3 regions of the [Ruminococcus] lactaris ATCC 29176 genome follow, and region 2 is predicted to be linked to each of the others. Evidence: predicted binding sites of a transcription regulator. Region 2 holds the regulator's gene; each other region holds the start of a gene.
The links. The regulator Rex, encoded in region 2, represses fermentation and respiration genes when NADH is low (regulators of the CRP and FNR family bind a similar motif). The targets are predictions, from matches to a motif close to ATTGTTAANTANTTAACAAT.
Positions count from the first base shown of each region.

Region 1: a site for Rex is predicted at 6,743-6,762, ahead of NQ541_RS11710 (complex I 24 kDa subunit family protein). Genes of this name have one in related genera too.
Region 3: a site for Rex is predicted at 1,584-1,603, ahead of NQ541_RS02925 (shikimate dehydrogenase). Genes of this name have one in related genera too.

Region 1 is NZ_CP102292.1:2,503,727-2,514,864, forward strand. It holds gene dusB (tRNA dihydrouridine synthase DusB) at 1-51, opposite strand, end outside; gene lon (endopeptidase La) at 243-2,510, shown strand; gene NQ541_RS11700 ([FeFe] hydrogenase, group A) at 2,623-4,323, opposite strand; gene nuoF (NADH-quinone oxidoreductase subunit NuoF) at 4,336-6,222, opposite strand; gene NQ541_RS11710 (complex I 24 kDa subunit family protein) at 6,225-6,701, opposite strand; gene NQ541_RS11715 (hypothetical protein) at 7,342-7,995, opposite strand; gene NQ541_RS12995 (ATP-binding protein) at 8,491-9,477, opposite strand; gene NQ541_RS11725 (hypothetical protein) at 9,715-10,047, shown strand; gene NQ541_RS11730 (hypothetical protein) at 10,063-10,482, shown strand; gene NQ541_RS11735 (alpha/beta fold hydrolase) at 10,618-11,138, opposite strand, start outside.
Region 2 is NZ_CP102292.1:1,409,213-1,420,350, forward strand. It holds gene alr (alanine racemase) at 1-91, opposite strand, end outside; gene NQ541_RS06690 (bifunctional ADP-dependent NAD(P)H-hydrate dehydratase/NAD(P)H-hydrate epimerase) at 92-1,591, opposite strand; gene NQ541_RS06695 (redox-sensing transcriptional repressor Rex) at 1,667-2,308, opposite strand; gene abc-f (ribosomal protection-like ABC-F family protein) at 2,489-4,426, shown strand; gene NQ541_RS06705 (DUF1653 domain-containing protein) at 5,379-5,870, opposite strand; gene ilvA (threonine ammonia-lyase) at 5,977-7,191, opposite strand; gene ftsY (signal recognition particle-docking protein FtsY) at 7,169-8,128, opposite strand; gene smc (chromosome segregation protein SMC) at 8,138-11,138, opposite strand, start outside.
Region 3 is NZ_CP102292.1:605,628-616,765, forward strand. It holds gene NQ541_RS02915 (LysR family transcriptional regulator) at 1-497, shown strand, start outside; gene NQ541_RS02920 (LysR family transcriptional regulator) at 561-1,445, opposite strand; gene NQ541_RS02925 (shikimate dehydrogenase) at 1,696-2,574, shown strand; gene NQ541_RS02930 (MFS transporter) at 2,609-3,820, shown strand; gene aroD (type I 3-dehydroquinate dehydratase) at 3,910-4,671, shown strand; gene NQ541_RS02940 (alpha/beta hydrolase) at 4,722-5,711, shown strand; gene NQ541_RS02945 (GntP family permease) at 5,714-7,018, shown strand; gene NQ541_RS02950 (TRAP transporter small permease) at 7,359-7,850, shown strand; gene NQ541_RS02955 (TRAP transporter large permease) at 7,852-9,141, shown strand; gene NQ541_RS02960 (TRAP transporter substrate-binding protein) at 9,186-10,184, shown strand; gene NQ541_RS02965 (branched-chain amino acid ABC transporter permease) at 10,332-11,138, shown strand, end outside.

The DNA.
Region 1 (11,138 bases), 1.1 Mb from region 2:
CAGAATATAAGTATTCTCTAAGGTTACATTTCCTATTCTTAACTGTCTCATCGTATTATTCCGTTCTGTTCTTCTCTATTTCGTTCTTTTCAGATTTTATCGTTTTCATCTTAGACGAAACCATTTTAAAAGTCAACCTTGCCTCTATTGACATTTTTACATTTTTATGCTAGGTTTCTACTATATATTGGCACTCATTAGTTAAGAGTGCTAATAATCTATCAGATGAAAGGAGAATTACTATGGTAATACAGCCAATTTATAATATATTATTTCTTCCCGATGTCACCTATCACTTCAAAAAAGAGTTTTTTACTGAAAATGCATCCGAGCAGCTTGAAGTCGGCAGTGAGCTGCTTTTTGCTTTCTTAAGAAATGAAGATGACGCTGAAGAACTGGACGCTGACCATATCTGTCCGGTCGGCATTTCCGCCAGAGTAGAGGCTTTCGGAGACGATGACAGTGTTCAGATCCGCACGCTGGAGCGTGTTGATCTTTCAGATGTCGAGGTGGAAAATGGTCAGATTCTCGCAGAGGCATCTATTCGTGCAGAGGTTGATGACTATACGGCAGAAGAAGAGAAGGCTCAATTTCTCCGTTTACGTGCCGCACTTTTGAAATTTGTCCAGGGATACCAGTGGGGAATGTGGGCAAGAAGTTTCATTTTACAGCGGAAAAATATGTATGATCTCGGATCTGCCCTTTCGGAATATCTGAATATCAGCCCCGAAGAAAAATATGCCATTGTTGAAACGGATTCCCGCCGGGAACGCTGTACGCTGATCGAAGCTGCCATCAACGAATTTATGGAGGTTGCCAAAGTTTCCACCGAAGCAAAGGAAGCTCAGAAAGATGATCAGGAGCAGCTTTATCGCGAGGCAGCCATCAAGAAGCAGATCAGTTATCTTCAGAAAGAACTGGACGAACTTCACCCTGAAAATATTTCCGATACCCGGAAATTTGAGAAAAAGATTGAAGAATCCGGCATGAATGACGAAGCCCGTAAAGAAGCTGAAAAAGTGCTGAACCGCATGAAGCAGGAAGGCAAGGACAGCCATGAGTACGGTCTTCTGTATGATTACCTTGACTTTATGACCAGCCTGGACTGGAAAGCACCGCAGTTTACCCCGATCGATCTTGACCGGGCGGAGCAGATTCTTGATGAAGATCACTATGGTCTGAAAAAAGTCAAAGAACGCATCATCCAGCAACTCGCCGTTATGGCTCTCAACCGGAAGCAATATGGCTCGATCCTTTTATTTGTCGGTGCTCCTGGAACCGGGAAGACCAGTATCGGACAAAGTATTGCACGGGCTCTCGGAAGAGAATATGTAAGGATCAGTCTTGGTGGTATCCGTGATGAGGCGGAAATCCGTGGCCACAGACGTACTTATATCGGTGCTATGCCCGGACGGATCATGGAAGGAATCAAGCGAAGCGGTGTCTCCAATCCGGTCATTGTACTGGATGAGGTTGACAAACTTGCCAAAGATTACGGCGGAGACCCTGCCAGTGCCCTTCTGGAGGTTCTTGATCCTGAACAGAACAGCACTTTCACTGACCACTATATGAATGTGCCTTACGATCTGTCCAATGTACTTTTTGTCTGCACTGCAAACTCACTGGATACGATTCCTGAACCACTGCTCAACCGTATGGAGGTTATTAATTTCTCCGGTTACACTGCAGTAGAAAAATATCAGATTGCCCGCAGACATCTTCTTCCAAAGGCTCTCGATGCCATGGGAATTAAGAAAAATGCATTGAAAGTAACCGACGGAGCGATTCGCAGGATTATTGATGAATACACAATGGAGTCCGGTGTCCGTGACCTGAAAAAACTGATCAATACTCTTTGCCGGACGGCTGCCGTCCAACTTGTTAAAAATGAGGGAACAACACTGACAGTCACTAAGACAAATCTCGAAAAATATCTTGGGAAAAAGCAGCTCCACCATGAGCGGAAACTCTCTTCCCCTGAACCGGGAGTTGTCACCGGACTTGCATGGACCAGAGCGGGCGGAGAAATTTTATTTATAGAAAGTAAACTGATTCCGGGCAAAGGCAAGATGATTATTACCGGTCAGCTTGGAGATGTAATGAAGGAGTCCATTCAGATTGCACTGAGTCTTGTAAAATCACTTTATCCAAAGGAAAGCAAAGTGCTTGATGACCACGACCTCCATATCCATGTTCCTGCCGGTGCGGTTCCAAAAGACGGTCCATCAGCCGGAATCACGCTGACAACAGCACTTGCATCACTTCTCACGGGGAAGAAAGTCAGCCCGGAATATGCCATGACCGGAGAAGTTTCCCTGCGTGGCGGTGTCATGCCGATCGGCGGACTTCCTGAAAAGCTTATGGCCGCCCAGCGTGCAGGAATCACAAAGGTTCTGATTCCTGCTGACAATGAACAGGATCTCGATGACGTTGCCGATGAGGTTAAAAATAAGCTGGAAATCATTCCGGTGAAAAAAGTGACTGAGGTACTAAAACTGGTGTTGAAATAACCCTGGATTTCCAGTCTCTTTCTTGTAAAAGATTATCTTGATAACCGATAATCCGACATAATTCAGAAATCGCCCTATACCAGTTGCTGTGCATCTGATATAAGGCGATTTTTTATCTATTATGCAGCAATTTATGTTCCTTGCCCTTCAGGATTCCCTCATAAACCTCTGCAATGATCGGATTTTCATCGGATCTCTTGATCTGTGCCATGCTGTCGATCTTATACATTCCATCCAGCCGGGCCTGTTTCGTCCTCGGTCCGATCGGCACCGGCTGTCCACCACCGGCAATACAGCCTCTTTTACATGCCATCACTTCTACGAAATCATATTGGACTTCACCGGCTTTGATCCTCTCCAGCAGTGTTTCTGCACAGCGAAGACCATTCACCACTGCAATTTTCACCGTTCTGTCCTCAAGCTGGATGGAGGCTTCTTTGATTCCTTCAATCCCGCGGATTCCCGTAAAGCTGATGTCCTGCAGATCTTCCATCCTGCTGCTGTGTACCAGACGTCTCAGAACTGCCTCGGTCACACCACCCGTTACTCCAAAGATCGCTGCTGCCCCCGAAGACAGACCAAACGGCATATCCAGTGCCTCCGGTTCGATCTGCGACAGATCTATTCCCGCTTCTTTGATCATACGGGTCACTTCTGTCGTGGTCAGTACATAATCTACATCCTGCTGCCCTTCTGTAAAATGCTCCGGTCTTTTGATCTCTGCTTTTTTTGCCGTACATGGCATAATCGAGATCACAACCGTCTTGCGGAGGCTTCGTCCTTCTTTTTCCGCTTCTGCCGCTTTCATCCGGGCTTCTTCCTTCAGCAATGCTCCGAACATTGCCTGCGGAGAACGGCAGGTGGAAATATTTTCCCGAAATTCCGGGTAACGGTTCTCACAGAACTTCACCCAGCCCGGACAGCAGGAAGTAAATAACGGAAGATTCTTACCGGATTTTAAACGCTCCAGCAATTCTGCTGACTCTTCCATTACCGTCAGGTCTGCCCCGAAATTTGTATCATATACCTCATCAAATCCCATATGTCGCAGAGCTGCCACCAGGCGTCCCAGTGTATTTTCACCTTTCGGGATTCCAAATTTATCTCCGATCGCCACCCGGACAGCCGGTGCGATCTGTGCCACAACTCTGATATTCTTATCCGCCAACGCTTTCCATACCGGATCAACATCCTGCCGGATACTGATCGCACCGGTCGGACAGACCGCCCTGCACTGTCCGCAGCCTACGCAGTCAGTCTCTGCCAGCTCTCTGTTAAATGCCGGCATAACCTGCATTTTTGAACCCCGGAAAGCAAAATCCAGAATGCCAAGTCCCTGGATTTCATCACAGGTACGCACACAATCCCCACAGAGAATACATTTATTGGGGTCTCTTATTACACAATCCGAAGAGGTATCCAGTGGAAGTGGTTTCTTATGATTTTCAAATCTGATCTCTGAAATACCCAACTGGCTTGCCAGCTTCTGTAACGTACAGACTCCATTTTTGGCACACGTTGTACAGTCACGGCAATGGGATGACAACAGCAGTTCAATGATCATTTTCCTGTGATGCTGCAATCTTGGTGTATTTGTATAGATCACCATACCATCCCGTGGTACTTCTGAACAGGATGCAAATACCTTTCCACGTTCATCTTCCACCACACACATCCTGCACGCCCCATAGGTTGACAGTTCTGAATGATAACAGAACGTAGGAAGATCGATTCCCGACTTTCGGATCACTGAGAGGACATTTTTTTCATCTGTAAAAGCCACTCTCCTGTTGTTAATTGTCATATAGCCCATACTCTGTTCCTCCTACCCTTCAATATGAATCGCACCAAATGCACAGGCACTCGCACATGCTCCACATTTGATACATTTTTCCGTATCGATCGTAAATGGTTCCTTGATCTTTCCGCTGATCGCACCGACCGGACAGTTTCTCGCACATTTTGAACATCCTTTACACCGCTCAGGACTGATGATAAACTTTCGTAATGCAGTGCAGGTATGGGAGGCACATTTCTTTTCAACCACATGCTCCACATACTCATCATGGAATACTTTCAGCGTACTCATAACCGGAAGTGCCGCACTCTTTCCAAGACCGCACAGTGCAGTTTCTGTGATCATGTTCGCCAGTTCCTCCAGCAGATCAAGGTCTTCCAGCTTTCCATTTCCTGCCACGATCCGCTCCAGGATCTCCAGCATACGCTTTGTTCCTTCACGACATGGCACGCACTTTCCACAGCTTTCATTCTGCGTAAAATTCATAAAGAATCTCGCCACTTCCACCATGCACGTATGGTCATCCATCACAACCAGTCCGCCCGAACCGATCATTGCCCCCATTTTTTTCAATGAATCAAAATCCAGACTGACATCCAGATCTTTCGACACCAGGCATCCTCCTGACGGACCTCCGATCTGCACCGCTTTGAACGCTCCGTCTCCTTTGATGCCACCACCAATATCGTAGATCACTTCCCGCAGGGTCGTTCCCATCGGCACTTCGATCAGACCTGTATGCCGAACACTTCCTGTCAATGCAAATGCTTTTGTTCCCGGACTTTTTTCCGGTCCGATGGAACGGAACCATTCTGCTCCTTTATTAATGATCATCGGAACATTGGCAAAGGTCTCTACATTATTAAGAACCGTCGGCTTTCCAAACAGACCCTGTTCCACCGTCCTTGGCGGTTTGACACGCGGCATACCTCTTTTTCCCTCAATGGACGCAGTCAATGCACTTCCTTCTCCGCAGACAAATGCTCCTGCACCGCGATTAATATGTAGGCGAAATGAAAAATCTGTTCCTAAAATATGATCGCCTAAAAGACCGCTTTCCTCTGCCTGTGAAATTGCCCGTTTCAAACGGCTGATCGCCAGCGGATATTCCGCTCTCACGTAAATATAACCTTCTCTGGCTCCTACCGCATAAGCCCCGATCATCATTCCTTCGATCATCTTATGCGGATCTCCTTCCATAATACTCCGGTCCATAAATGCTCCCGGATCTCCCTCATCACCGTTACAGACTACATAGCGGGTCTTTTCTTCCTGACGGGCTACCTGTGACCATTTATATCCCGTTGGGAATCCACCGCCTCCTCTTCCTCTTAAATTGGATGCTGAAATCTCTTCCACCACTTCCTGCGGTGTCATCTCAAACAGGACTTTCTCTAATGCCTCATATCCTCCGGTGGAAATGTATTCTTCTATATGTTCTGCATCAATATGTCCACAGTTTTTCAGTACATTTCTCGTCTGCTTTTTATAAAACGGGATTTCTTCCTGCTTTTTATACTCAATCCCATCCTGCTTAAATAAAAGATGACGGATAACATCTCCCTTTTCGATCGTTCTGTGGAAAATCTCATTGCAGTCTTCCGGCTTTACTTTTGTATAAAGGATTCCTGCCGGTTCGATCCGCATCAGCGGTCCCATTTCACAGAATCCGTGACATCCGCTTTTCTTCACTTCCAACGGGCCACTACCATGAGCAATCTCCGGTCCAAATTCCACGTCAATATCCGGATTTTCTTCTGCAAGTTCGCTCATCCGCCTGTATATCTCACCTGATCCGCCTGCCAGACACCCGGTTCCTGCACAGATCAAAATCCTGCAACGGCTGTCGCTGATCTTTTTTGCCGCCTCTTCACGAATCTGATGAAGTATTTCTCTGCTCGTAATTTTTTCCATACTTATTCCGCTCCTCTCAATTCGTGAATCAGTTCTGCCGCAGCATCCGGGGTCATTCCCGGATAAACCTTATCATTTACTGTCAGAACCGGAGCAAGTCCGCACGCTCCAAGACAGGAAACTGTCTCCAGTGTAAATAACATATCGTCCGTTGTCGCCTTTTCTTCTGAAAGTCCAAGTTCACTATAAAGCCGTTCCAAAATCGGAATTGACTTTCTGACATGACAGGCAGTTCCATTACAGACTTTAATAATGTACTTTCCCTTTGGTTCAAAAGAGAAGTTTTCATAAAATGTTGCCACACTGTATGCCTTTGCTTCATTGATCCCAAGTTTCTTCGCCACATACCTCAGAAGTTCCGGTGGAAGATACCGATATTCACTCTGAATGTCCTGAATGATCGGAATCAGTGAAGCCGGTTCAAGTCCATGCTGCGAAATGATCTCATCTGCTTTTTTATAGTAGGTTTGATCTAACATATAGCTCCTCCTTCAATATTTTTGTGCAGTTCTTATTATACTTTGATAATTTTCTATCAATTTGTTTTTATTATAGGTTATTTTATATGATTAATCAATAAACATCGCCCTTCAAATGTCTATTTTTAACAATTTTAGTTTTCCTTTCCACTCTTTATTTTCTTAATTTTCCCTTTATTTCCAATAAAAAATGGGCTTTACTTTTTTCTGATTTCTTGCTTATTTTTTTATATATATTGTCTTTTAGTTCCGAATCTGACAAAGAATCACTATTTTAGTTCTTAATAAAATCATAAGGAAGTTTAATTTTCTTTTATAAATTAAACATAATTTGGACACATTTTATGATTATACTAAATGTCAGATAGTTGATTAACAACTATCTCCCCCCTCATAAAGTGATGGCATCCCGGCAGACCCGGGGTGTCAGACTTTAACTCTCATTCCTTTAGATAACTATAAAAAACCGAAAACCCGTTGGCCGAAAGGTCAGCGGGTTTTCTCCGTTCTTATCACTCTTGTCTCATCCTCACTCTTATCTCATACAGATAAAAAGGTTCTGTCTGGAAGACTATCTTTCCGGTACTTCCATGACAGAACCTTTTCATTTCATCTGATTTTTCAGACTGACTTTCTATTCTTAGACTGATCCCGGAAACAGGGCTGTGGAGATCTTCTCCATATCAGAATCACTGATTCCGTACTGACCATCAGAATCTTTTGTTACAGCAATTTCGATCGTCGTTGTATCACCATATGTATTACCATCGATCGACTTCTGCATACTCTGGATCAGCAGATCCTGGAACATACTTGCATCCGCCTGGCTTACATCCTGTCCCTGATCCATCATCTCCTGTGCAACTGCAGTTGAATTATCTTCCAGAGTCTGATATACATCAGACGGAGTTACCTCGATCGTTACTGTAAAATTGCCATCCTTATCTTCCTTGGCTTCTTTTACTTCGTATTTTGCAAGATTATCAATCTTTACAAGCATATCCTTGTATTCCTGCTTTTCTTCCTCTGTAAAATCTCCCAGAGCTTCCAGTCCGCTCAGCTCTGTATCGACCTGCTCGTCTAATGTATCCTCAATCTCTGCCTTTGCATCCTTTTCTGAAATACCGCGGGCTTTCGCATACTCGTCATATTTCTGCTTATAATTAGCATCCATTACGCCTCTTACATAAGCTTCTGCATCAAACTTCGTTGCTCCACCGCATGCGGTTGCACTTATTACAAAAATGAAGGTCAGCATAAGTGCAAGAACTTTTTTCATTTTTCCTCTGTTCATAAACTTTTTCTCCTTTTTTATTTGAACCCTCTGCGGAGGTTCCCACTCTCCACATAGATCCATCAGTTACGTGATAAGTTTATCATTTTTTACTTAGATTATCAAGTTTTTCTAATTTCTTAATGAGATATTTATATTTTTTCTGTTTGTTTTAGAATTTACTCATATTTTTGACACACATTTTGTCTATACTAATACTCAGATAGTTGATGAACAACTATCTCCCCCTCATAAAGTATGGCACAGGAAGTGCCAGCACTTTACTCTCATTCCTTTAGATAACTATAAAAACCACGAAAACCCTCACAGCCGATGCTGTGAGGGTTTTCACTGTCCCCATATCTGCCCTGTCTGCCTTTCGAGCAAATAGAGAGCAGATTTTCGGGTTCTGATTTTGCTTTCGTGTCTGTGTCCGTTCCATTAAAAACTTCCCTGCGGTGTATCGGCTTCGCCCCTGACCACTGACTTCGCTGCTTCATATCACTTTAAGCATTTTCACTTCCTATTGATCATTCCATATACTAATAAACCACCACCTGCTATACCTCCAAAAATCAAAATCAGAGTACAGACATTTGCATTCACACAAATATGATTTGTCCAATCAGAAAAATGAGTGGAAAGTATTGTTAATTGCTTTTTATGTTCCGCGAAATATGCATACACATCATTTGTAAATGCCATCCAGATACAACTTATGATTAAAATGGTTCCTGCTTTTATCCATCCATTTACCGGAAGATACCTTGCCACCCAAAACACAAGCCATACTCCCGCCATAAGAATAAATGCAGCTATATAACCAGCTCTCATTCCCTCTCTATCTCCCGAATGATTACATACTTCAAAAATCGTAAGAAAAAGCCACAGGGTATCCCATGCCAATGTAATTAACGCCTTTTTATCAGACAAAATCGGGGGCAATGTTATATTCCTGATTACCAACGGGAAAAATACAACAGTGAGGTTGCTGATATTATCCATAAGGAACTCGCTCAGACGCTGTAAAACCAAAGTGTCCGGGAGAGTATATTTCTGTACCAAATCCCTTGTAACAATCGTTTCGTAGACCTCGTTGATATAGTTTGTTCTGTCTTTTTCGGTTCTATAAGCATAGGAACCTGCCAAACCGCCCTTGATAGCATACTCATCAAAGAGCTTATCTTTGTCACTAATATCATCATAATATTGGCAATATTCCTGAAAGCTGAAAGGAAACACATGAATTTCAATATAGCGTCCGGTAAACAGAGTTGCCAGATCTGCACTCAACAGGAAAGCATCAGAGCCTGTTACATAGATGTCGTATTTTCCCTTAGAGTACAGGCTGTTGATTGCCAGCTCAAACTTGGGACACATCTGAACCTCGTCTACAAACAGGTAGTTCGTTTTGCCTTCCTGATAATGTTCTTCCACATAGGCGTGTAAGGCATGGTATTCCTTGATTTCTTCACCCGCTTTCAAAAATTGAAATTTTTTCATTTCTCGAAACCGCTTCGCTGTACTTATTATACTGTCTGCTAATAGTATATGCAAGATGTCACTTTCAAAAACACAATTTTTTTTATTTTTTGAAAGCGGAAACTCAAGTTTTAGTATAATTGACAAATTAAATGGGATATGCTAACTTAGTATTAAGCATTACTTACATATAAAACGTTGCAATTATGGATGTTGTATGGGGAATATTATTAAGTTTATGTTATAGAAAGATTTTTTATGAAAAAGAAAATAATTGCAATGCTTACGGTGATTTGTTTATTATCAATGCTATTTTCAATATCTACTTTTGCATCAGATATAGATACAGTTCAATCTGAAAATCATCACTTTACTCAAGATGAAATGAGCAAACTGGTTGAACAGAATATTATATATCAAGAAGAGATTCCAGTTCAACTAACAGACACTAAAGCTAGAACTGTTGTTGAAGCTACAGTACGATTTAGGGTTCATTATGATAATACTAATGGATTAGCTTTTTCTACAGAAGTAATAGCTGTTGTAGGTGGTGGTACTTTTACAAAAACTGCACTTGTTACCATACCCTAAATATTGGAGGCATTTATGAGTGATTATAAAGAAATTTTAACTTCGGACCGTGTGTATAAAAAATACAAGTCTATCATCCCTGATACAAATGTATCTATTGATGACATCATACAAAAATTGTCATATTTTTATAAAATTTCAAAGGATACTTCTGAAAAGGGTAAGAAAATATTAGAATATTATAATGAAGTTGGATCTGTATATTCAATAGAACCTCCAATACCTCAGGATCTGATGAAGGTGATGAATGTTCCTGTGACATTGATGTACGTTAATCCTGCCACGAATCAATTTATACTAAGTGGTCAGTCAGAAAAATTCACTGAAAAAATTACGGCAGAAATCGTATTACTACGAGGATTGACAAAAGCGGAACATAATAGTAAAGAATTAGTATTTCATTATGTGGATACGATTAATCATTATTATAATTGAAGAAATATTCTCTTTACCAACACTCAATAGCCACCTTATATGTAAATGACAAAAAGTAACCGTCGCCCCGGGCAGCATATCTCCCTGCTCTCCTGGGATTACGGTTACTTTTTATGTAAATAAACTTATCACTTTTTATCTTCGTTCTTCCATCCACTCCAGCAGATCAGAAAATACCTGCTCTCGATCCGTCTCATTGAGCAGTTCATGCCTGTCTCCTGCATACAGTCTTAGGCTTACATCCTGAATCCCCGCTGCCTGATAGATCTCATAAACTTTTCTGACACCTTTTCCAAAATTACCTACAGGATCATCAGCTCCTGCCGTAAAAAGGATTGGCAGACTCTTCGGGATCATATAGATGCTTTCCTTCTTTTCCATCGCCATCATCCCCGTAAACATCCCGTAATACGCATTTACAGTGAACATAAAGGAGCAAAGGGGATCTGACACATACTCTTCCAGACGCTGCGGGTCACTGGTCACCCAGTCTGCTCTCGTCTGAGGATGCCTGTATTTTTTATTGAAAGCTCCAACCGCCATGCGGTCTACCAGTCTGCTCCGGTAATGCCAGCCGCGGAATGCAGCCATAAAACGGCACAGCCTTCTTCCTGATACAAGTGTATGATACGGCTTATCCGCAACTACTCCCATAA
Region 2 (11,138 bases):
CGTCTTCGCCAATCCGCTTTTTCATCTGCTCCATATTATATGCAATGGCATCCAAATCGATATATGCACAAACTCTGCTGTATTTCTTCATTTAGTTACACTCCTTTGCTTTCTTCATCGCTACCTGTATTCCATGGATCAGATCCCTTGCGAGAACACTGTAACCACCTTTTTTATCCCTTGCCTCATCTCCACCACAGGCATGCAGAAAAACGCCTGTCACTGCACTTTGAAATCCATCCATTCCCTGTGCGAGAAGTCCGGTGATCACACCCGCAAGCACATCTCCCGAACCGCCTTTTGCCATGGCTGCATTGCCTGCCAGATTAAGGAAGTTCTGCCTGTCTTTCTGGGCAACTATCGTCCTGCTGTCTTTTAAGACACAGATACACGGGGATTCCTCGGTAAACCGGTGAAGTACTTCAAACCGCCGTTCTACAATTTCTGATACAGAGATTCCTGTCAGCCGGGACATTTCTTTCATATGAGGGGTGAGGATCATATTTTTCCCAAGTTTTTTATACAGATCTTTCCTTCCTGCAAGAAGGTTCAGTCCATCTGCATCAATCACGCAGGAACACTTTGCTTTCTCTATTGTATGCAGCAAAATCTTTTCTGATCTACTGCTTTGTCCTAATCCACAGCCGATACAGATGACATCTGCCCACCCGATCAGTTGATCCAGTTTCTCTTCATCATACTCTCTATAGCAGGAAATGATCGCCTCTGGAAGAAGTCCCTGAAGTACCTGCCTGTTCTCTTCTGCTGTATAGATCTGGACAAGTCCGGCACCAACCGTATACGCTGCTGTAGCTGAAAGATAAGCTGCTCCTGCCATTCCCGGACTGCCGGTGATCATAAGGACTCTGCCAAAACTGCCCTTATGCGAATCCTCTTTTCTTTCCGGCAGCAGATTTCCCAGCTCCTTTTTATCATAGGTCATGCAGACACTTTTCTGTTCAAAAAAGTACTCGGGATCAATCCCGATCGTTACCGGAACAACCTCTCCCGCACAGATCTGTCCCGGATACAAAGCACAGCCACGCTTCTGACATGCCATAGATACTGTCAGTTCCGCCTGAAATGCAATACCAAGCACCTTTCCTGTAGCAGAACAGATTCCTGATGGAATATCCACTGCAACCTTCTGTGCCGTCTGCCGGTTCATCCATCCGATCACATCTCTGTAGTGTCCTGCAACTTCTCTGCACAGACCAACGCCAAAAATTGCATCAATGATCACAGTATACTCTTTCTCGGGGATTTCTGTAAACAAATTAATCCCGAGATTTTTGTCGATCTGAGCCTGCAATCTGCATTCTTCCGTCATAGAGCTTTCTCTTCCCGTAAAAAGCACATCCACATGGCAGCCCTTTTCAGCCAGAAGTCTTGCCACAGCAAATCCATCTCCGCCATTATTTCCACTGCCGCATACGATCAGTGGTCGCCTTAAATCCTTTTTCTTTTCTTCCAGTACTTCAACAATTTTTAATGCTGCCCTCTCCATAAGAACCACAGAAGGTACACCGATCTGCTGGATCGTATACTGATCTGCTTTCTTCATCTGTTCTCCGTCCGGTAAATATCTCATGAGCAGTCCCCTTTCTTTTAAAGACAAACTGCTGCGGACCGGTCCAGCTATGACCATACCCGCAGCAGTCCTCTGCTATTTTTGAATTTCATTGTGCTGGCTGATATTATAAGACAATTTCATCAGACTGTCAGCAAGATGTACACTCTCCACAATGACATCCTTGGGAAGTGTAAGATCCGTATGTGCAAAATTCCAAATGGCCTTGATCCCATTCGCTACCAGGACATCCGCTACTTCCTCCGCTTTTGACTTGGGAAGTGTAAGAGCTGCAATCTCAATATCATTTTCCTGCAGGTATCCTTCCAGTTCATCCAGCATTCTGACAGGGATTCCCCGGATCGTCACTCCCTCAAGACGCGGATTCACATCAAATAAACTTTTTAAAATAAATCCATTCCGTTCAAATGATGCATAATTTGCCAGTGCCTGTCCAAGATTACCGGCACCGATAATAATAAAGTTATGATCCTTATCCAGTCCCAGTATCTTTCCAATCTCCGTATAAAGGTACTTTACATTATATCCATATCCCTGCTGTCCAAATCCACCGAAATTGTTCAGATCCTGCCGGATCTGGGATGCTGTTACCTGCATCTTTTTACTCAGGTCATTGGATGAGATCCTCTCTACACCCGCTTCAAGCAGGTCTCCCAAATATCTATAATATCTTGGAAGCCTGGAAATTACGGCACGTGATATTTTTCTTTGTTCCACTTCCATTGCCCTCCACATCATAATCTACCCAACATTATATAGAATAGTTAAACTTCTGTCAAACTTTACTTTCCTACTTCTTGTATTTTCGGCTATTTTCGATATAATAGATACTTGGAGTTTTATAATAATGAAGAGCCATTTTAAAATAAGAACTATGATATAAGGAGTTTATTGATTATGATTTTAGCCTGTCACAATCTGAATAAAGCATTCGGCGAACATACCATTGTCTGCGACGGTTCTTTTCATATTGAAGACCGGGAGAAGGCAGCTCTTGTCGGGATCAATGGTGCCGGGAAATCTACGATTCTGAAAATGATCATCGGGGAGGAACCCCTGGACGGTGGCGATGTTATTCTTGCCAAAGGGAAGACTCTCGGTTATCTTGCACAGCGTCAGGATCTGACATCCGGCAATACAATCTATGAGGAAGTAAAAAGTGCAAAAGCCGATATCTTTGCAATGGAAGCCCAGCTTCGTTCCATCGAGCAGGAACTGAAATCCTTAACCGGGGAAGATCTGAAAAACCGGCTGGATACATACAACCGGCTTCAGTCTGAATATGAGGCCAAAAATGGCTATGCCTGTGAAAGTGAAATCACTGGTGTCCTGAAGGGGCTTGGATTTACAGAGGATGATTTTTCCAAGCAGACCGATACCCTCTCAGGAGGTCAGAAGACACGAGTCTCTCTTGGAAAACTGCTTCTGACAAGCCCTGATATCCTCTTACTGGACGAGCCGACCAACCATCTGGATCTTAGTTCCATTGCATGGTTGGAAACGTATCTTTTAAATTATTCAGGAGCCGTATTGATTGTTTCCCATGACCGGTATTTTCTGAACCGTGTCGTAACAAAAGTCATTGAGGTCGATCAGGCTCATATTCGTATGTATATGGGAAACTACAAAGCCTATGCAGCGAAAAAGCAACAGATCCGTGATGCCCGCCTGAAAGAATACATGAACCAGCAGCGTGAAATAAAGCATCAGCAGGCAGTCATCGAGAAACTTCGTTCTTTCAACCGGGAGAAATCCATCAAGCGGGCTGAAAGCCGGGAAAAAATGTTGGACCGTATCACTCCTGTTGAAAAGCCCGTTGAAAGCGTCCGCGAAATGCACTTTTCTCTTGAGCCGTCCTGTATCAGCGGATCGGACGTCCTGACAGTTGAACATCTGTCCAAACGCTTTGACAGCCAGCAACTTTTTCAGGATATCAGCTTTGAGATCCATCGCGGGGAACACGTTGCCATCATTGGTGATAATGGTACAGGAAAAACTACCCTGTTAAAAATTATCAACCAAGTAGTCTCTGCAGACGAGGGATCTTTCACGCTTGGATCAAAAGTCAAAATCGGATATTACGATCAGGAACATCACGTCCTTCATGATGAAAAGACGATTTTCGATGAAATTTCCGATGACTACCCATCCCTGACTCATACGCAGATCCGCAATACACTTGCTGCATTTCAGTTTACCGGGGAGGAAGTCTTTAAACAAATCCGTACACTCAGCGGTGGCGAAAAAGGACGTGTATCCCTCGCAAAGCTGATGCTGTCCGAGGCAAATTTCCTGATTCTCGATGAACCTACCAACCATCTGGATATTACCTCCAAGGAAATCCTGGAAGAAGCCCTGAACAACTACAGCGGAACGGTTCTTTATGTCTCCCATGACCGGTATTTTATTAATCAGACCTGTTCCCGCATTTTGGAGCTTGTCAATCAGACTTTTGTAAATTATATCGGAAACTATGACTACTATCTTGAAAAGAAAGAAGAACTGACCCGGGCATACGCATCTGCCCCTGCCGTATCTGCCGGTATTGCTCCCTCGGAATCTTCTTCCGACAATCAGACAGAATCCAAATTGAGCTGGCAGGAGCAGAAAGAGCAGCAGGCAAAAGAGCGGAAACGCAAAAACGATCTGAAAAAGACAGAAGAAGAAATTGCAAAGCTGGAAGAACGAAATACCGTAATCGATGAAGAACTGACAAAAGAAGAAATTTACTCCAACTCCATCGAATGTCAGAAACTTTCTACCGAGCGGGCTGAAAATGAGGAAAAGCTGGAAGCCTTGTACGAGCGGTGGGAAGAGTTGGCGGAGGACGTGTAATAAATTTGTATTTGTTGGGGTGAAAATGATTCGGTATCAGGAAGGCTTTTTGACAGAAGAGCGTCCATATCCGCCCTTGCTGTTGCATCGCAGTGCAGGACCCGCTTTACCTCAGCCCGTTGACAACTTGTAACAGGAATGTGGAAACACTCGTGCAGAGGCACTCCTGTTTACGTTCCTTAACAAGTTGGGCAAAGTGTCTTCGGAACGCTCCTTGTCAATGCACTGCTCACGCAACAGCAAGGGTGGATATTAGGCTTTTCAAATCAGAAAATTTTCCCTCATACCAGAACATTTTCTCCCAACAAAGACGAAATTCCAATAAGAAATAAAGAGCCGGATGGCTATCGACGAAGATAAATGCTCCATCAAATAGTAAATACAATATTTACGAGATGCCAGGGTCAAAAGGTCTAAGCCCACATGAGCTTGCTCATAGGTGGGTGAAAGACCTTAGGCTCCGCCCCGATATGAGCATAAAAGTGGGATGATAATCCCACGATATGCGAATATTGGGTAGGATTGTGGAAGTGCGTAGCACGGAGCAATCCGTAGGCATCAAAGTCGGGGGCTTTTGCCCCCGACATCTTTACGATCGAGTATCTTAGTCAATAGCCATCCGGCTTTTTTCTATTCTTTTTAAATTTGCATTGTTGAGTGACTACGCTGTGGAGTCAGAAAAAAACTTCTTACTGTGACTACCAGCGGAAAGCAGGGTATTCCTGAGCAGGTGCATTAGCAGGGAGCGTTCCGAAGACACTTTGCAGCGTTTGTTAGAGAAAGTAAATCGAGTGCCATTGCACGAAGATTTCCACTTTCGAGTTACAAACGGTCAACGGGCTGAGGTAAAGCGGGCCTGCACCGCGAAGGAATGTCCCTGCTTTCCGCGTCCGCTTCGCCACAAAGAAGCTTTCTGATTTACAAGCGTATCACCCCAACAACTACAAATTTTCTACCTTAATCTCCCGCTCTCATATCTGCTCTTCATCTGCAGAAACCGAACCAGCCCTGCATACCGTTCTTCCAAAGATTCTTCACGTTCTGCATATTCCAGACTTTCTGCAGCCGCCGTCAGAAATCGTTCGCTCAGTACAAGCCTGTGCTTTTTCAGATATTCCAGTTTTTCTTCATTTTTTTCAAGATCCAGAAATTCCAGAATCATCGTCATATCATCCTGCAGTGCCTCGGATTCACAAATCGGAGCAACTTCTTCTATCTTTTCAAAACGATATTTCTGTCCCCACTCATCTGCCTGTTCCCGGATTAATGGACTCATAAAATTCACCAGTCTGCTCACAAAAACTTTTCCCTTTGTTCTGTTCACCGCTACATAGACAACCATTTCTTCTCTCGTCTCTGTCGATATGGCACAATGCAGTATCTCATAAATACCACCTTTAAAATGACGATATTTTTCTCCTGCTTCTGGCTTTTTTCTTTCCATTTTTCTGTTTCCCTCTTTCTGCTGTCTGCATCTAACTGTCAGATTGTACTTTCTGTTGCTCTTTAACTGAAGAGTTTAAGGATCAGGAATCTGTCCTTCCTGACTTTTAATATAATTTCGCACTGATTGTCTTTGGTCTGAATCCATTTTCATCCAGTGCTTCAAGAATCTTCTTCTTATGGTCTGTTCCAAATGCTTCCATGGTGATACGAAGTTCTACCGCTGCGTTTCGATTCGTACTTACAAACTGATTATGCTCAAGTTTGATAATATTACCCTGGACATTTGCGATCGTCTCTGCCACGCGTGCAAGCTCACCCGGCTTATCCGGAAGAAGCACGGATACGGAGAAAATACGGTCTCTCTGGATCAGTCCATGCTGAACGATGGAGGACATGGTAATCACATCCATATTTCCTCCACTCAGTACACAGACAACTTTCTTTCCTTTACAGTCAAGCTGCTTCAGTGCTGCCACAGAAAGAAGGCCCGAATTTTCTACGATCATTTTATGATTCTCAACCATATCCAGAAATGCTCCGATCAGCTCATCATCTTCTACCAGAAGAATATCATCTACATTTTCCTGAACATACGGCAGATTCTGATCTCCGACTTCCTTTACAGCCGTTCCGTCTGCAATCGTATTGGCAGAATCAAGTTCTACAACTTCCCCTGCTTTCAGTGCTGCTGTCATGCTGGCTGCCCCTGCAGGTTCAACTCCGATCACTTTGATCTTCGGATTCAGCATCTTTGCAAGTGTTGAAACTCCGGTGATCAGACCACCGCCACCGATCGGGACAAGAATATAATCAACTGTCGGAAGTTCCTGTACGATCTCCATTGCAATCGATCCCTGACCGGTAGCGACATCCAGATCATTAAACGGATGCACAAATGTGTAGCCATTTTCTTCTGCAAGCTTGCAGGCATACTGATATGCATCATCGTATACATCCCCATGAAGTACAACTTCTGCCCCATAGCTCTTGGTTCTGTTTACCTTGATTAAAGGTGTAACTGTCGGCATAACAATCGTTGCCTTGCATCCAAATTCTCTTGCTGCAAATGCAACTCCCTGTGCATGGTTGCCGGCAGAAGCTGTAATCAGTCCTCTGTTCCGTTCTTCCTCTGTCAGCGTACTGATCTTATAGTAAGCTCCCCTGATCTTGTATGCTCCTGTATGCTGCATATTTTCCGGTTTCAGATATACTTTTGCTCCCGTCTGCGTGCTGAGATACTCACTGAAAACCAGCTTTGTAGGATTTGTCACTTTCTTGACAAGTTCACTTGCTTCTTCAAATTTCTCCAATGTCATCATTTTTTTCTTCCTCCCTGTAGAACAGTGCCTTTACAAACTCTTCCGAATCAAACTTCTGCAGATCATCGATTGTCTCACCAACTCCGATATATTTTACCGGGATACCCAGTTCTGCCTGAATCGCTACAGCAATTCCACCCTTTGCAGTTCCATCCATTTTCGTAAGAACGATTCCTGTAATGTCTGTCACTTCATTAAATTCTTTTGCCTGTGCCAGAGCATTCTGTCCCGTCGTGGCATCTAATACGACTAGTGTCTCACGAAAAGCATCCGGATATTCTCTGTCGATTACCCGGTTGATCTTCTTTAACTCTTCCATAAGATTTTTCTTATTATGCAGTCTGCCTGCTGTATCACACAAAAGTACATCCGCTTTTCTTGCTTTTGCGGCTGCTACCGCATCATAGACAACTGACGCAGGATCTGCACCTTCCTGCCCGCCGATCATTTCAACACCGGCACGGTTCGCCCATTCCCTGAGCTGTTCTCCTGCTGCTGCACGGAATGTATCTGCTGCTGCAAGAATTACTTTTTTATTCTGATCTTTCAGCTTTCCTGCAAGCTTTCCGATCGTGGTTGTCTTTCCTACACCATTCACTCCGATCACAAATACTACAGATGTCCGGTTTTCAAACTCATACGCTGTCTCACCTACATCCATCTGCTCCCGGATACTGTCGATCAGAAGCTGCCTGCATTCCAACGGCTCTTTTATATGCTGTTCTTTTACTTTTTCTTTCAGATCTTCTATGATATCCATAGTCGCCCGTACGCCAAGATCCCCCATGATCAGGGTTTCTTCCAGTTCTTCATAAAAATCGTCATCAATCCTGGAAAATCCATGAAAAATACTGTCCATTCCTGATACGATATTATCCCTGGTCTTTGTAAGCCCGGATACCAGTCGCCTGAAAAATCCTTTCTTTTCTTCTCCCATTTCTGCCTCCTACTTCTCCAGTTGGTCTTCCAGAAGATCTACCGATACCAGCGTAGATACTCCCTTTTCCTGCATCGTAATACCATACAGACGGTCTGCTGCCGCCATGGTTCCTCTTCTGTGCGTGATAACAATAAACTGCGTATGCTTCGTAAGTTTATGAAGATACTGTGCATACCGGTCTACATTATTATCATCCAGTGCCGCCTCAATCTCATCCAGCAGACAGAACGGTGACGGTTTCAGATTCTGGATTGCAAATAACAGCGAAATCGCCGTCAGTGCTTTTTCGCCTCCTGAAAGCTGCATCATATTCTGCAGCTTCTTTCCCGGTGGCTGGGCAATGATCCTGATCCCCGCCTCCAGAATATCCTCGTCCTCCATCAGCTCCAGTGTACCTTTTCCTCCTCCGAATAACTGACGGAATACCTCATTAAATTCTTTTGCGATTCTTGCAAACTGCTCGGTAAACTGCTTCCGCATTGCAGTATCCAGTTCCTCGATAATCTGCACAAGTGATGCTTCAGCCTCTACCAGATCATCATGCTGCCCTTTGAGGAAAGTATATCTCTCCGACACATTTTTATAGTCTTCGATCGCATTTACATTAACTGTACCAAGTTTACGGATCTCATTTTTCAAAACCTGGATCTGCCGCTTCATCTCTGCCAGATCGGTCAGCTTTTCATTCCGAAGCTCCATCGCATGATTATAGGTGAGTTCGTATTCTTCCCACATATAATTCATCTGCTTTTCAGATGCTTCTTCATATCCCTCTTTCTGACTGTTCAGACGGAACGTCTCTTTATCAAGATCTGCAATATGCTTTGACAAATCTTCACGGAGCCTCAGAAAATCTTTATTCTTCTGATTCAGTTCTTCTCTCTTTGAAGTCTGACCGTGAATCTCCTGCCTGATCTCCTCAAACAGCTCTTTCGACTCTTCAATGGTCTGCTGTAATTCCCGGATCTTTTCTTCTTTTTCCCGGATCTCCTCAGATGCATTTCCCCGGCTTTCACCAAGTTCTTCCAGTTCATTGCAGAACTTCTGGATTTCTTCCTCAATACGGATCATATTTTCCAAAATAAAGTTATCCTGCTGCTCCAGACTTGCAAGTGAAAGATGTACTTCCTCTGTCTGCTTCAGTTGTGATCCCTCTTCTTTTTTTGTCTGTTCTAACCGGATCTGAAGCTGACTGATCTTTTCATTCAACTCCTTCTCCATATTTTCAGAGGTCTCTAATTCCATCTGGATCGAATCCTCATTATCCGTAATCTCCTGAAGTTCCTGCAGCAGACTTTCCTGTTCTTTCTGATAACCGTCATATTTCTGCTTGGCCTCTAACTGCTTTAACTGCGTCTGCTCAACATTCATCCTCGCAGTCGTCTCCACAACAGAAGCCTTCCGGAGCGTCTGCTGGATCTCATCCGTAGAGCTGTAGATTCCGGCTCTCAGATCTTTCACCTTGCGTACTTCTTCTTCCAAAGTATCCATCTCTGTCTTCAGCATCACTACCGTCTTTTCAAATTCTTCTATCTCCCGGCGTCGGCTCAGCAGATTGCTGGAATTTTTAAATGCACCTCCGGTCATGGAGCCGCCCGGATTGATCAGTTCCCCTTCAAGAGTCACCAGTCTGAGTGTCTGACGATACTTTCTTGCGATTGCGATTCCATGGTCAATCTGATCGACCACGATAGTTTTTCCAAGAAGCTGTTCCGCAAGTCCGCTAAATCTGCTTTCTACATGAACCAGTGTATTCGCAAGTCCGATCACTCCCGGTTCTCTTAAGGCCTCTGCATTGCGGATTCCTCCACTTCCCCGCATACTGGTAAGTGGGAGAAACGTTGCCCGCCCGAACTTATTCCTTTTCAGAAATTCGATCATCCTCTTTGCAGTATTCTCATTGTCGGTTACAATATTCTGAATACTGCCGCCAAGTGCAGTTTCAATCGCAATCTCATATTCTTGCTCTACCTTGATGATATCTGCAACAACTCCGATCAGCCCCGGTTCCTGCTCTTTCTTTGCCATCACCTTCCGGATACTGTTGCCGTAGCCATCGTAGCGTTCTGTAATATTTTTCAGGGATTCCAGCCTGGACGACTCTCTGTGATAAGCGGTCTGGCCGATTTTCAGTTTTTCCTGCTTTTCACGCAGCTCTTTCTGTAACCGTTCAAGTTCCCGTTCATTCTCTGAAATCTTTGCATTACACTCTGCTATTTCTTTCTGAACTGCCTGCAGTTCTTCTTCATGCTTTTTCAGGATCAGATTCTGTTCTTCTGCCTCGGTTGCAACTTCCAGCAATCCTCTGGCAATAACTGCTTTTCTTGTCTGAATCTGTTCTCTTGTCGTATCGAAATGCTGCATCTTTGCAGTCGTTGATGCACGACTTCCAAGCAGCTCCATGATCTCTTTTTTGCACTGCTCGATCTCATCTGTATATTCAGCGATCAAAGACTGCGTATCAATCAACTTCTGCCTGGCCTGTGCATCAGTCCCACGTGCCTTTTCCAGCTTTTCCAGAACATTCTGCTTTTCTTTTTCCAGTTCTTTTTTCTTTGCCGTCCTGGACTCAATTTCTGTATGGATCACTCCTGCACGATGTCCATAATGCTCATCGTTCATCCGAGCTGTATTGATCTGTTCTTTTAAGACGTTGATCTGTCCCTCCAACTGCTGCTTTAAAAGACCGGTCTCATTCATCTGAGTTCTTGCTGTCTCGATAGCCAGATCAATTTCTTCAACCTGCCCCTCTATCAGGTTATACTCCTCTTTCATCTTCTCATAACGGACATTTGCTTCATCCATCTCTGCTGCAGCAAGCTCGTATTTCCCGGCAACATCCCTGATACGTTCTCTCAGCCGTTCTTCCTCCAGAAGGAACATATTAATATCATAGGTCTTCAGTTCCTCTTTCTTTTTCAGATATTCCCTGGCTGTCTCGGACTGACGTTCCAAAGGTCCCAACTGCTTCTCCAGCTCCTGAAGGATATCATTTACCCTGGTCAGA
Region 3 (11,138 bases), 800 kb from region 2:
GAAATACTTCAGAGATCATCCAGGGATTAAAAGAAGACCGGTTTGATATTGGTTTCTGTTCCATGGCAGAGCGGGAAGGGGAGATTGGTTTTACTCCGGTGGGGAGAGAAAAATTAGTGGTTGTTGTACCAAAGGGGCATCCTCTTTCTTATGAAAGAGCTGTAGATCTGGAGCAGGCTGCCACATATCCACAGATTTTTTATACACCGAACAGCGGATTGAGACCAGTGGTGGACCGGATGTTTGAGCAGGCAAAGCTGAATCCCAAGATTGCTTATGAAATTGAAGAAGACGGTTCTATGGCAGGACTTGTGGCAGAGAATTTCGGGATTGCCATTATGCCGGAGATCCCCATCTTATCCCAGTTGGACGTGGATGTTGTTCCTTTGCGTAACCAGGATCAGCAACGCTATATTTATATGGCACAGGGGAAGGAAAAGTACCATCCACCGCTGGTACAAAAGTTTGCAGAGTATGTAAAAAGGCGGGGAATGTAAGAAAATCCCAGGGCATCCTGGAAAAATATCAGAGAATAGATCGTTGGAAGAAGGGAAGGAACCTCACAGAGAAGTTCCTTCTTTTTTTATAAAGGAAATAAAATTGCGGACAGCAGGGATCTGATAATGCCCCCGCAGGTAGGCGAGATATACAGTATGATGGAGTGTGACATCACTTAAATGCAGCTTTTCTAATTTGAAGTGATCCAGGATCGCAACATCCGCAACAAGGGCAATCCCAAAATCTTCTGCAACAAGAGAGGCAATGGCGTTTTCATCCGGGGATTCACAGATGATATTCGGATGGAGTGTATAGGAAGTATAAGTCCGGCTGGTAAAGCGTCCAAGACCGGAAGTACGATCATAACCGATGAGCGGGTAATGTTCCAGATCATGGATGGAAACCTGCTCTTTTTTTGAAAGCGGGTGGCCAACAGGGGTGATGATGATCATTTCCTGGTTCAGGATAGGGACGAACTGGATGTCTGGTTCATCTTCTACATAAGATCCGAAAATGACATCATACTTTTCATTTTTTAATCCACGGATCATCTCTCCGGTATGGCTCTGATGGAAATTAAAGGTTACGTCTTTATTTTTCTGTGTACTGAGAAATCTGCGTACTGTATGGGGAATATAGTGTGCGGCAAGCGGAAAGACATAACCGATATCCACATGACCGGCATTCCCGGACAGTTTCTTCATATGCTTCTGGGCAAGCCGGACTTCATCAAGAATCCGGTCGGCATGCTCTAAAAAAAGTTTCCCATATTTGGTAAGGGTGACGGTACGCCCCTTTCGTTCAAAGAGGATGATACCAAGCTCCTCTTCCAGTACTGCGATGGAACGGCTTAAGCTGGGCTGTGAAATAGACAGCTCGGCTGCAGCCAGGCGGAAGTGCTGGTGGCGGGCAACGGTCTGAAAATAGAGAATCTGATTGAGTGTCATAGGGAGTCTCCTTTCTTTTCATACAGTAGTGGTCTGTTAGTAGAAGTATACTATAACTGATAGCAAAAAGCTATTAAAAATAAAAAAAAGATATATTAGAAGTATTGGAAAAATGCTCGTATAATAGGAGGCAGAGAGGTTGTTTGATAATTAACAAACTACATACCGCAGGAAGCGGTGAAAAAATTATCATTCATATTAATATTAAAAGATGGCAGAGGGCTATCAGATTTAAAAGGAGAGAAAAATCATGGCAGAGAGAATCACAGGACACACAGAATTAATCGGACTTATGGCTTACCCGATCAGACATTCAAGTTCACCGGCAATGCATAATGAAGCATTTGCAACACTTGGTCTTGATTATGCTTACCTTGCATTTGAAGTTGACAACAGCACACTGGAAGATGCGATCAAAGGACTTCGTGCTTTAAAGATGGTAGGATCTAACGTTTCTATGCCAAATAAGACAGTAGTTGGACAGTATCTGGACGAACTGTCACCGGCAGCAGAGATGTGTGGAGCAGTTAATACAATCGTAAATGATAACGGAAAACTGATCGGACATATCACAGACGGAATCGGATTTATGCAGGCATTAAAGGATAATGATATTGATGTGATCGGAAAGAAAATGACGATCTGCGGAGCAGGCGGAGCTGCAACAGCAATCGAAATCCAGGCAGCACTTGACGGAGTAAAAGAAATCTCCATCTTCAATATCCATGATAAGTTCTGGGATAATGCAGTAGAGACTGTAAAGAAGATCAATGAAAAGACAGAGTGCAAAGCTACATTATATGATTTAGATGATAAAGAGAAATTAAAAGAAGAGATGGATTCTTCTTACCTGTTTGTAAACGGAACAGGTGTTGGAATGAAGCCGTTAGAGGATCTGTCAGTTGTTCCTGACAAGTCATTCTTCCGTCCGGAACTGATCGTTGTTGATGTACCATATTCTCCACTTGAGACAAAGATGCGTAAGATGGCAAAAGAAGCTGGATGCAAGACAATGAACGGACTTGGAATGATGCTGTTCCAGGGAGCTGCTGCATTCAAGCTCTGGACAGGAAAAGAGATGCCGATCGACCACATGAAGGAAGTCCTGAACATCAGATATGATGACTAAGGATCAGAAAGAGAATTGAGAGGGAATCATCATTATGAATAAGAAATATATGCCAAGTGCATTGATTTTGTATTTAAATTATTTTATCCATGGTATTGGCTGTTCCATTCTGGGACAGGCTGTTATAAAAGAAGCTCTTGCCGCATCCTGGGGTGTAGAGGCAATGGCGATCACTGCAATCTCAGCGGCATTAGGACTCGGACGTCTGATCGCCCTGCCGTTTGCAGGTCCGTTATCTGACAAACTGGGACGCCGCATTTCTACTGCAATCGGAAGTGGTTCTTATGCAATCTACCTGATCGGTCTTGCACTTGCATTTAATGCAGGAACAAATGGTGGATATACGATCGCTTATGTATGTGCGATCATCGGAGGTATTGCAAACTCCTTCCTGGATACAGGAATTTATCCGGCAGTTGCAGAGATCATCTACAAAGCACCGGGTGTTGCTACAATGGGAATTAAATTTTTCATTGCCATCGCACAGATGATCCTTCCGTTTGTATTGGGAGCAACTGTTGCTACAACAGCTACAGGACTGGTTTCCTATAATATGCTGTTTTATATCTGCGGTGTTATTTATGTAGTACTGCTTGTACTGGTTATGCTTTTCCCACTTCCTGATGCAGATCAGAAAGCAGCAGGAAAGAAGGAAGGTCTGATCGACAGCTTAAAACATACTCATTTCTCTATCGAGTCTGTAGCTATGATCCTGATCGGATTTACCTGCACGGGAACATTCCAGTTATGGCTTAACTGTGCACAGAACTTTGCAAAAGAGAATGTAGGCTGGGCTGATCCGTCCATCATGCAGACATATTATTCAGCAGGAACACTGATCGCACTGGTTGTGACAGCACTGCTGACAAGAAAGATCAAAGATGTACGTTTTATCGTGGCATATCCGGTGATCTGCCTGGCAACACTGATCGTTGTACTGGTAGGACAGAGCAAGCCGCTGATGATCGCAGGAGCATTTATCATCGGATGGGCAGGAGCAGGCGGACTGCTTCAGATCGCAACTTCTGTATGCAATATGCTTTTCCCGAAGATCAAGGGAACGATCACAGCTCTGATTATGATCGCATCCTCACTTTGTAACTACACGATCCTTACAGCAGCAGCAAAGATGCAGCCATCCCAGGTTATGGTAATGAACATTGTTCTTACAGCAGTAGGCGTGGCACTGGGACTTTTTGTAAATGTAAGATATGGTGTACTTCTGAAAAATGCAGAGGAAGCATAAATAAGAAAATTGTAAAAATGAAACCTGTACCGGAGCAGAACGACCGGTGCGGGTTCCCCTCCAAAGAAGTCATAGAAAGGAATAGTATTATGAATACTGTAAAAGTAAGAAATATTGAAATTGGTGCAGGAATCCCGAAAATCTGTGTACCGATCGTTGGGGTAACAAGAGAAGAAATCCTTGCAGCAGCAGAAACTATCAAATCTACAAAGGCCGATGTTGTTGAGTGGCGTGTAGACTGGTATGAAGATATTTTCGATTTTGCAAAGACAGAAGAGACAATGAAAGCTCTTCGTGAGGTACTTGGTGAGACTCCGATCCTGTTCACATTCCGTACATCCAAAGAAGGCGGAGAGAAATCCATTGAGACAGAAACTTATGTAGAACTGAATCAGAATGCGGCAAAAACAGGACTGGTTGACCTTGTAGACGTAGAAGCGTTTACAGGAGATGATGCGGTGAAAGCAGTTGTTGAGACAGCACATGCAAATGGTGTAAAAGTCATTGCTTCTAATCACGATTTCCATAAGACTCCTGCAAAGGACGAAATCGTATCCCGTTTAAGAAAAATGCAGGAATTAGGAGCAGATATTCCAAAGATCGCTGTAATGCCTCAGAATAAGAAAGATGTTCTGACACTTCTTTCTGCTACAGAGGAAATGGCATCAGAATATGCAGACCGTCCGATCATTACAATGTCCATGTCAGGAACCGGTGTGATCAGTCGTCTTTGCGGTGAAGTATTCGGTTCAGCACTGACATTTGGAGCAGTTGGAAAAGTATCCGCTCCGGGACAGATGGGAATTGAAGATTTGACAACAGTTCTTGGCCTGCTTCATAAGAGTCTGTAAGGATCAGGATTTATAAAACAGCATTCGAATTATTACTGGGAGGAGAGAAAATGACAGGGATGAACAACAGAGAGACATTTCTGAAGACAGAGCCGGAGATGGATATCACGCAGTTTGCAAAGACCGAACTGGATCTTGTCTATGCAGATGAGTCACCGAACCAGATTCTGGATGTTTTTTATCCGGAAGACGGAGAAGGCCCATATCCGCTGGTGATCGTATTCCATGGTGGAGCTTTTGCGGCGGGACACAAGAGGACACATTACATTAAGTCAATGTGTCTGCCTGTGACACAGGGATACGCAGTTGCAACGGTAGAGTATCGTCTTTTACAGGAAGCAAAATGGCCGGCACAGCTAATCGACGGAAAAGCAGCAATCCGCTATCTGCGTGCCAATGCAGAGAAACTGAATTTAGACCCGGATCGGTTTGCAGTATGGGGAAATTCAGCAGGCGGTACAGTGACGCAGCTTCTGGCAGTGACAGCAGACGAGGAAGACATGGATGATCTGAATGTCGGAGTAAAAGCATCTTCAAAGATCGACTGTGCCATTGCATGGTATACGATCAGTGAGCTTTGTTCTGCAGAGCAGTTCGGAACAGACATTTATGAAGTGCGTAAGCAGACCGGTGCAGGCAAGGGAATGATGCCGGGTGACGGAGAATCAAATGACTCAATGTTTACGATGCTGCTGGGATATAATCCACTGTATTATCCGGAACGTACAAGTAAGGTAAGCCCGATCAGTCATGTAAAGGAAAGTTGTCCGCCAATGCTGATTCAGCATGGAACAAATGACCTGGTCATCGACTATCATCAGTCTGTCTACATGGCAGAAAAGGTAAAAGCTGTCTGCGGAGAAGACCGCGTGGAGCTGGATCTCTTTGAAAATGAACCGCATGGTTCTCAGGTAATCAAGGCAGATCAGAATATTGAGAAGTGTATCGACTTTCTTGATAAACATTTTTACGAAGGAAAGAACCCATACCGGAAGCCGCTTGGCAAGATTCGGATCGTGGGTGAGAATGAGGACAAATAATTATGGCAACAACAATATCAGTCATCGGATTATTGCTGGCAGCAATCATCTTTGTAGTAGCAATCTGGAAGGGACTTGATGTATTTACATCTACGATTCTGGTTTCATTTATCATTATCCTGACAAGCTGGATGGACTGGTGGACATCACTGAGTTCTTATGCAGAGGGGTATGTAGGATTTATTCAGAACAATGTATTTGTACTTGTAATCGGAGCAGTGTTTGGGGAACTGATGGCAGCATCAGGTTGTGCTGAATCCATTGCAAATGTAGTTACAGAAAAAATGGGTGCAAAACGAGTTATCCTGTCTATCGCACTGATCACAACGGTATTCGTATATGTGGGAGTATCAGGATTTGTAGTACTTTTCGTACTGGCACCGATCGCAACGATCATGATGAAGCAGGCAGGATACCCATACCGTATGATTCCGGGAATCATCTTTATCGGAGCAACCTGCTCAGCAATGATCCCGTATGCCATCAATATTACAAACATCATGCCGGCACAGTATCTCGGAACTTCCATGGGATCAGCACCGATCCTTGGATGGGTCGCTTTCGTGGTATCTTTTGCAGTGGGATATTTTTACATGGTTCATGCAGCAAAAAAAGCAGCGATCAAAGAGGGAACAGCAATCGATGAATCCCAGCCAGTTAAGATCCAGCCGACAAGAGATGATCTTCCGTCTTTCTGGGTAGCACTGATCCCGTTTATCCTGGTTGTAGTACTGGTACTTGCTCTTTCTAACCTGACAGATATGAATACAAATGCAATCGTTGTACTGAGTATGTTTGTTGGTTCTGTTGTGATTGTTCTGTTCTGTCATAAACAGGTCGGAAGTGTGGCAAAGATTCTTGAAAAGGGTGTAAATAATGGAATCGGAGCAACTGTAATGGCAGCAGCGATTCTTGGATTTTCAGGCGTACTTCAGTCCTGTCCGGGATTCCAGTCCATTATCAACTTTGTAATGGGTCTGAAGATGAACCCGTATCTGACAGAGTTCTTCGGACTGAATATCCTTGCCGGTATCCTTGGAAGCGGAACCTCTTCCATCGCCATGTTCTTTGAACATTTGTCAGACGGTCTGCTTGCAAAGGGTGCAAGTGCAGGAGCACTTCACAGACTGGCACCGGCATGTGCAACCGGTATGAATACACTGCCAAATGCAGGTGGAATGGTTGCACAGCTCCGCTGGATGAAACTGTCACTGGCAGAAAGTTACTGGTATGTATTTATGACATCCGTACTTGCTCCAATGATCGGTTCACTGGCAGCAGTAATTGTAGCTATGATCATCTATTAATGGATTTATAAGATGCCAGGGTTGTGGGAGTGCGTAGCACGGAGAGCAATCCGTAGGCATCAAAGTTGGGGGCTTTTGACCCCGACATCTTTATAAGTGAATTTAGAAAAATAAAAAGAAAACTGATAGTTTGGATCAATTCGGGGGAGTTATCGATGGAGTCTGAGGTATCAGTTTTTTTGTGTGAAGTATACGACAAAAAGATCCGGGGAATCCTTTTTAGTTATGGTGGCAGAAGAAATTGAGAGGATGGACAGAAAAAATAAAAAATGATATATTTTTTGATATAGTCTTTTTTTAACGAAAAAGATATGATGAAAATTAAGGAAAAGGTGATGAGATGAAAAAAGCATTACAATGGTTAGATGAGAACCTGGAAGAAGTATTACTGGTCATTGCACTTGCAGCCATGGCAGTGATCATGGGAATACAGGTCATTGCAAGATATATATTCGGAGCTTCACTTTCCTGGTCGGAAGAACTGACCCGGTATATATTTATCTGGGCAGGATTCCTGAGTGTGAGTTATTGTACGAAAAAATGTATTTCTATCAAGATCGAGCAGTTTGTGGCGATGTTCCCAAAGAGGGGAAAAGCCATTTTCAAAGGAGTGAATCATACATTTGAACTGATCTTATTTCTTTATCTGATCCCGTTTGCATGGAAATATCTGTTGTCTGCAATCGCAAATGGACAGACAAGCCCGGCAATGGGAATCCCGATGTACTATGTGCAGGCAGCACCGTTGATGGGATTTATCCTGTCAGCGATCCGGGTATTCCAGAGATGGATCATTGAGTGGAAGAGAGTATTCAGGAAGGGAGGAGAATGATATGCCGGCGGTGGTTGTATTTTTGATTTTTGTGATCTGTCTGATCCTTGCGATTCCGGTATCCATATCTCTCGGAATTGCATCGGTACTTCCGGGAGCGGTAGATCCGTCCTTTACAGCAAGCGGAACTTATGTCATCCGTTCTATGCTTGGAGGAATCGACAGTTTCCCTTTGCTTGCAGTTCCGATGTTCGTACTTTCAGGAATTATCATGGCACGGGGTGGGATTTCAAGAAAATTATTTGATGTATTTGCTTATTTTATGGGAAAGAGAACCGCCGGGATGCCATGTGCAGTGGTTGTGACCTGTCTGTTTTACGGAGCGATTTCGGGATCAGCACCGGCTACGGTAGCCGCAGTAGGAAGTATGACGATCCCGATCCTTATGGAGATGGGATATGATAAGAAGTTTTCGACAGCTCTTGTGGCGGTTGCAGGCGGCCTGGGTGTTATTATTCCGCCAAGTATTCCGTTTATCATGTATGGAACGGCATCCGGTGCATCAGTCAGTGACCTCTTCATTGCAGGGATCATTCCGGGGGTAATGATCGGCGGTCTTCTGATGGTGTACGCGATCTACTATTGTAAAAAGCATGGGGAAGATCAGGAAAAGAAGCTGGCAATGGTCGGAAAGCTGCATGATAAGGGGCTTTTAAGGGTGTTAAAGGACAGTGCTTTTGCACTGCTCAGTCCGGTGATCATTCTTGGATGTATTTATACCGGTGTGGCATCTCCGACAGAGGCAGCAGTTATTTCGGTTTTTTACGCACTGATCATCAGTTTATTTGTCTATAAAAGTATTAAGATCAGAGATATCTGGACCATTATGGTAGAAGCAATCAGGACGTATGCACCGATCCTTTTTATTCTTGCTGCATCCATTGCATTTTCAAGAGTACTGACACTGATGCAGGTGCCGCAGGAAATCAGTGCATGGATCCTTGCACATTTTACGAATAAGATTGTCTTACTTCTTGTACTCAACGTATTTTTACTGATCGTTGGAATGGTGATGGATACAACTCCGGCAATCCTGATCCTGACACCGATCCTGCTCCCGATCGTTGAGGCAGTGGGGATCCATCCGATCCACTTTGGTATTGTCATGGTTGTCAATCTGGCAATCGGATTTGTAACACCGCCGATCGGAGTGAATTTATTTGTGGCAAGTTCACTGACAGATGTACCGGTGATGGAGATCGCAAAGAAAGCGATGCCGATGATCCTCTATTTCTTTGCTGCATTGCTGATCGTTACCTTTGTGCCGGCAGTAAGTCTTGCGTTATTGTAGAAATGCTGTTACAGGAAATGACATGGAAGGAGACAGATACAGATATGAAATATAGAAGACTGACAGGCGTGATGGTGAGCGTTGCCTTCCTGGGGCTGCTTACGGGGTGTGCCGGAAAAGAAAGTACAGAACAGCGGTATGCATATCCGCTCGGAACAGCCAGCCCTGAGGATACAGTGACGCAGATCTATGCGGAAAAATTCGCAGAAGAAGCGGACAGACTCAGTGACGGAAGGATCAAGATCACAGTATATCCGAACAGTGTACTTGGCGGGGACAGAGAACTGCTGGAGAGCTGCTATGACGGAGATATCCCATTTGTAGTACAGAATACAGCACCACAGGTTAATTTTATTGATGATACAGCAATCTTTGATGCACCGTGTGTGTTTGATGATATTGAAGAGCTGAGAGATAAGGTAGATCAGCCGGAGTTCCTGAGCCGGATGCAGGAGTCATACCGGGATGCGGGATATGAACTGCTGGGATATGCAGATCAGGGATTCCGCGTCATGTCCAGCAATAAGGAGGTCAGCAGTTTTTCAGATTTTAAAGGACAGAAGATCCGTACAATGGAAGATCCGTACCAGTTGAGCTTCTGGAAAAAGCTGAAAGCAAATCCGACTCCCATGAGCTTCAGTGAGGTGTATATCGGATTGCAGCAGCATACGATTGATGCACAGGAAAATCCATACGAAGTGATCGTTTCAAACCGGTTGTATGAGCAGCAGGATTACATTATTGAAACGAATCATGTACCGCATCTGATTTCATTGATCGTGAGTGAAGATTTTTATAAAAAGCTTTCAGAAGAGGATCAGAAGATCCTGCGTGAGGCAGAAGAGATTGCCAAGGAATATGCAAGAGAGAAGTCAGATGAGAGAATCAGTGAGAAGATCCGTGAGATCGAGGAGAGCGGAACCAAGATTATAACGCCTGATGAAGAGACAAGAGAGCAGATGAAAGAGGCGAGTACTCCGGTGTATGACCAAATTGAAAAAGTGACAGATCCGGAATTATTTCATCTTTATACAGGAAGATAAATAGATGTCGGGGTCAAAAGCCAAAGAAGGCCGCAGGAAAAATGAAAGCAAAGACAGAGTGCATTCTATTTTTCTTGCGGCTGATTTTGTGATGTGATATAATGAAAAAAGCAAACTACAATAAAATAGGATGAGAGGAAAAGGAATATGAGTTTTATATCGTATTTGGTAAACGGACTTAGTCTGGGCAGCGTTTATGCACTCATTGCTCTTGGTTATACGATGGTATATGGAATTGCCAAGATGCTGAATTTTGCTCATGGTGATGTGATCATGATCGGTGCATATGTTGCTCTCGTCAGCATGAATCAGGCAGGGATGCCGGTTCCGGCTGCAGTATTGATCTCGATTGTTGTGTGTACAGTCCTGGGAGTTGTGATGGAGCGGATTGCTTATAAACCATTGAGGAACGCATCCTCTTCCCTGGCAGTACTGATCACAGCGATCGGTGTCAGCTATCTGTTACAGAATGTGGCACTTCTGATCTTTGGAGCGAATGCGAAGACATTTCCTTCAGTGATCAAATGGAAAGGCATTTCTGTTGCAGGAGGAGAACTGAAGATTTCAGGAGAGACGATCGTCACGATCGTCGTGTGCGTGGTGATTATGGTCGTGCTGATGGCATTTGTGCAGAAGACAAAGCCGGGACAGGCGATGCGTGCAGTATCAGAGGACAGAGGTGCGGCACAGTTAATGGGAATCAATGTAAACGGAACGATCGCCCTTACATTTGCAATCGGTTCAGGACTGGCGGCAGTTGCCGGGGTTCTTCTTTGTTCCACGTATCCGAGTCTCACACCGTATACAGGAGCAATGCCGGGAATCAAAGCGTTTGTTGCAGCAGTATTTGGTGGAATCGGATCGATCCCGGGAGCGTTTATCGGAGGAATCCTGCTGGGACTGATCGAAATTTTCAGTAAGGCATATATTTCTTCCCAGATGGCAGATGCAATC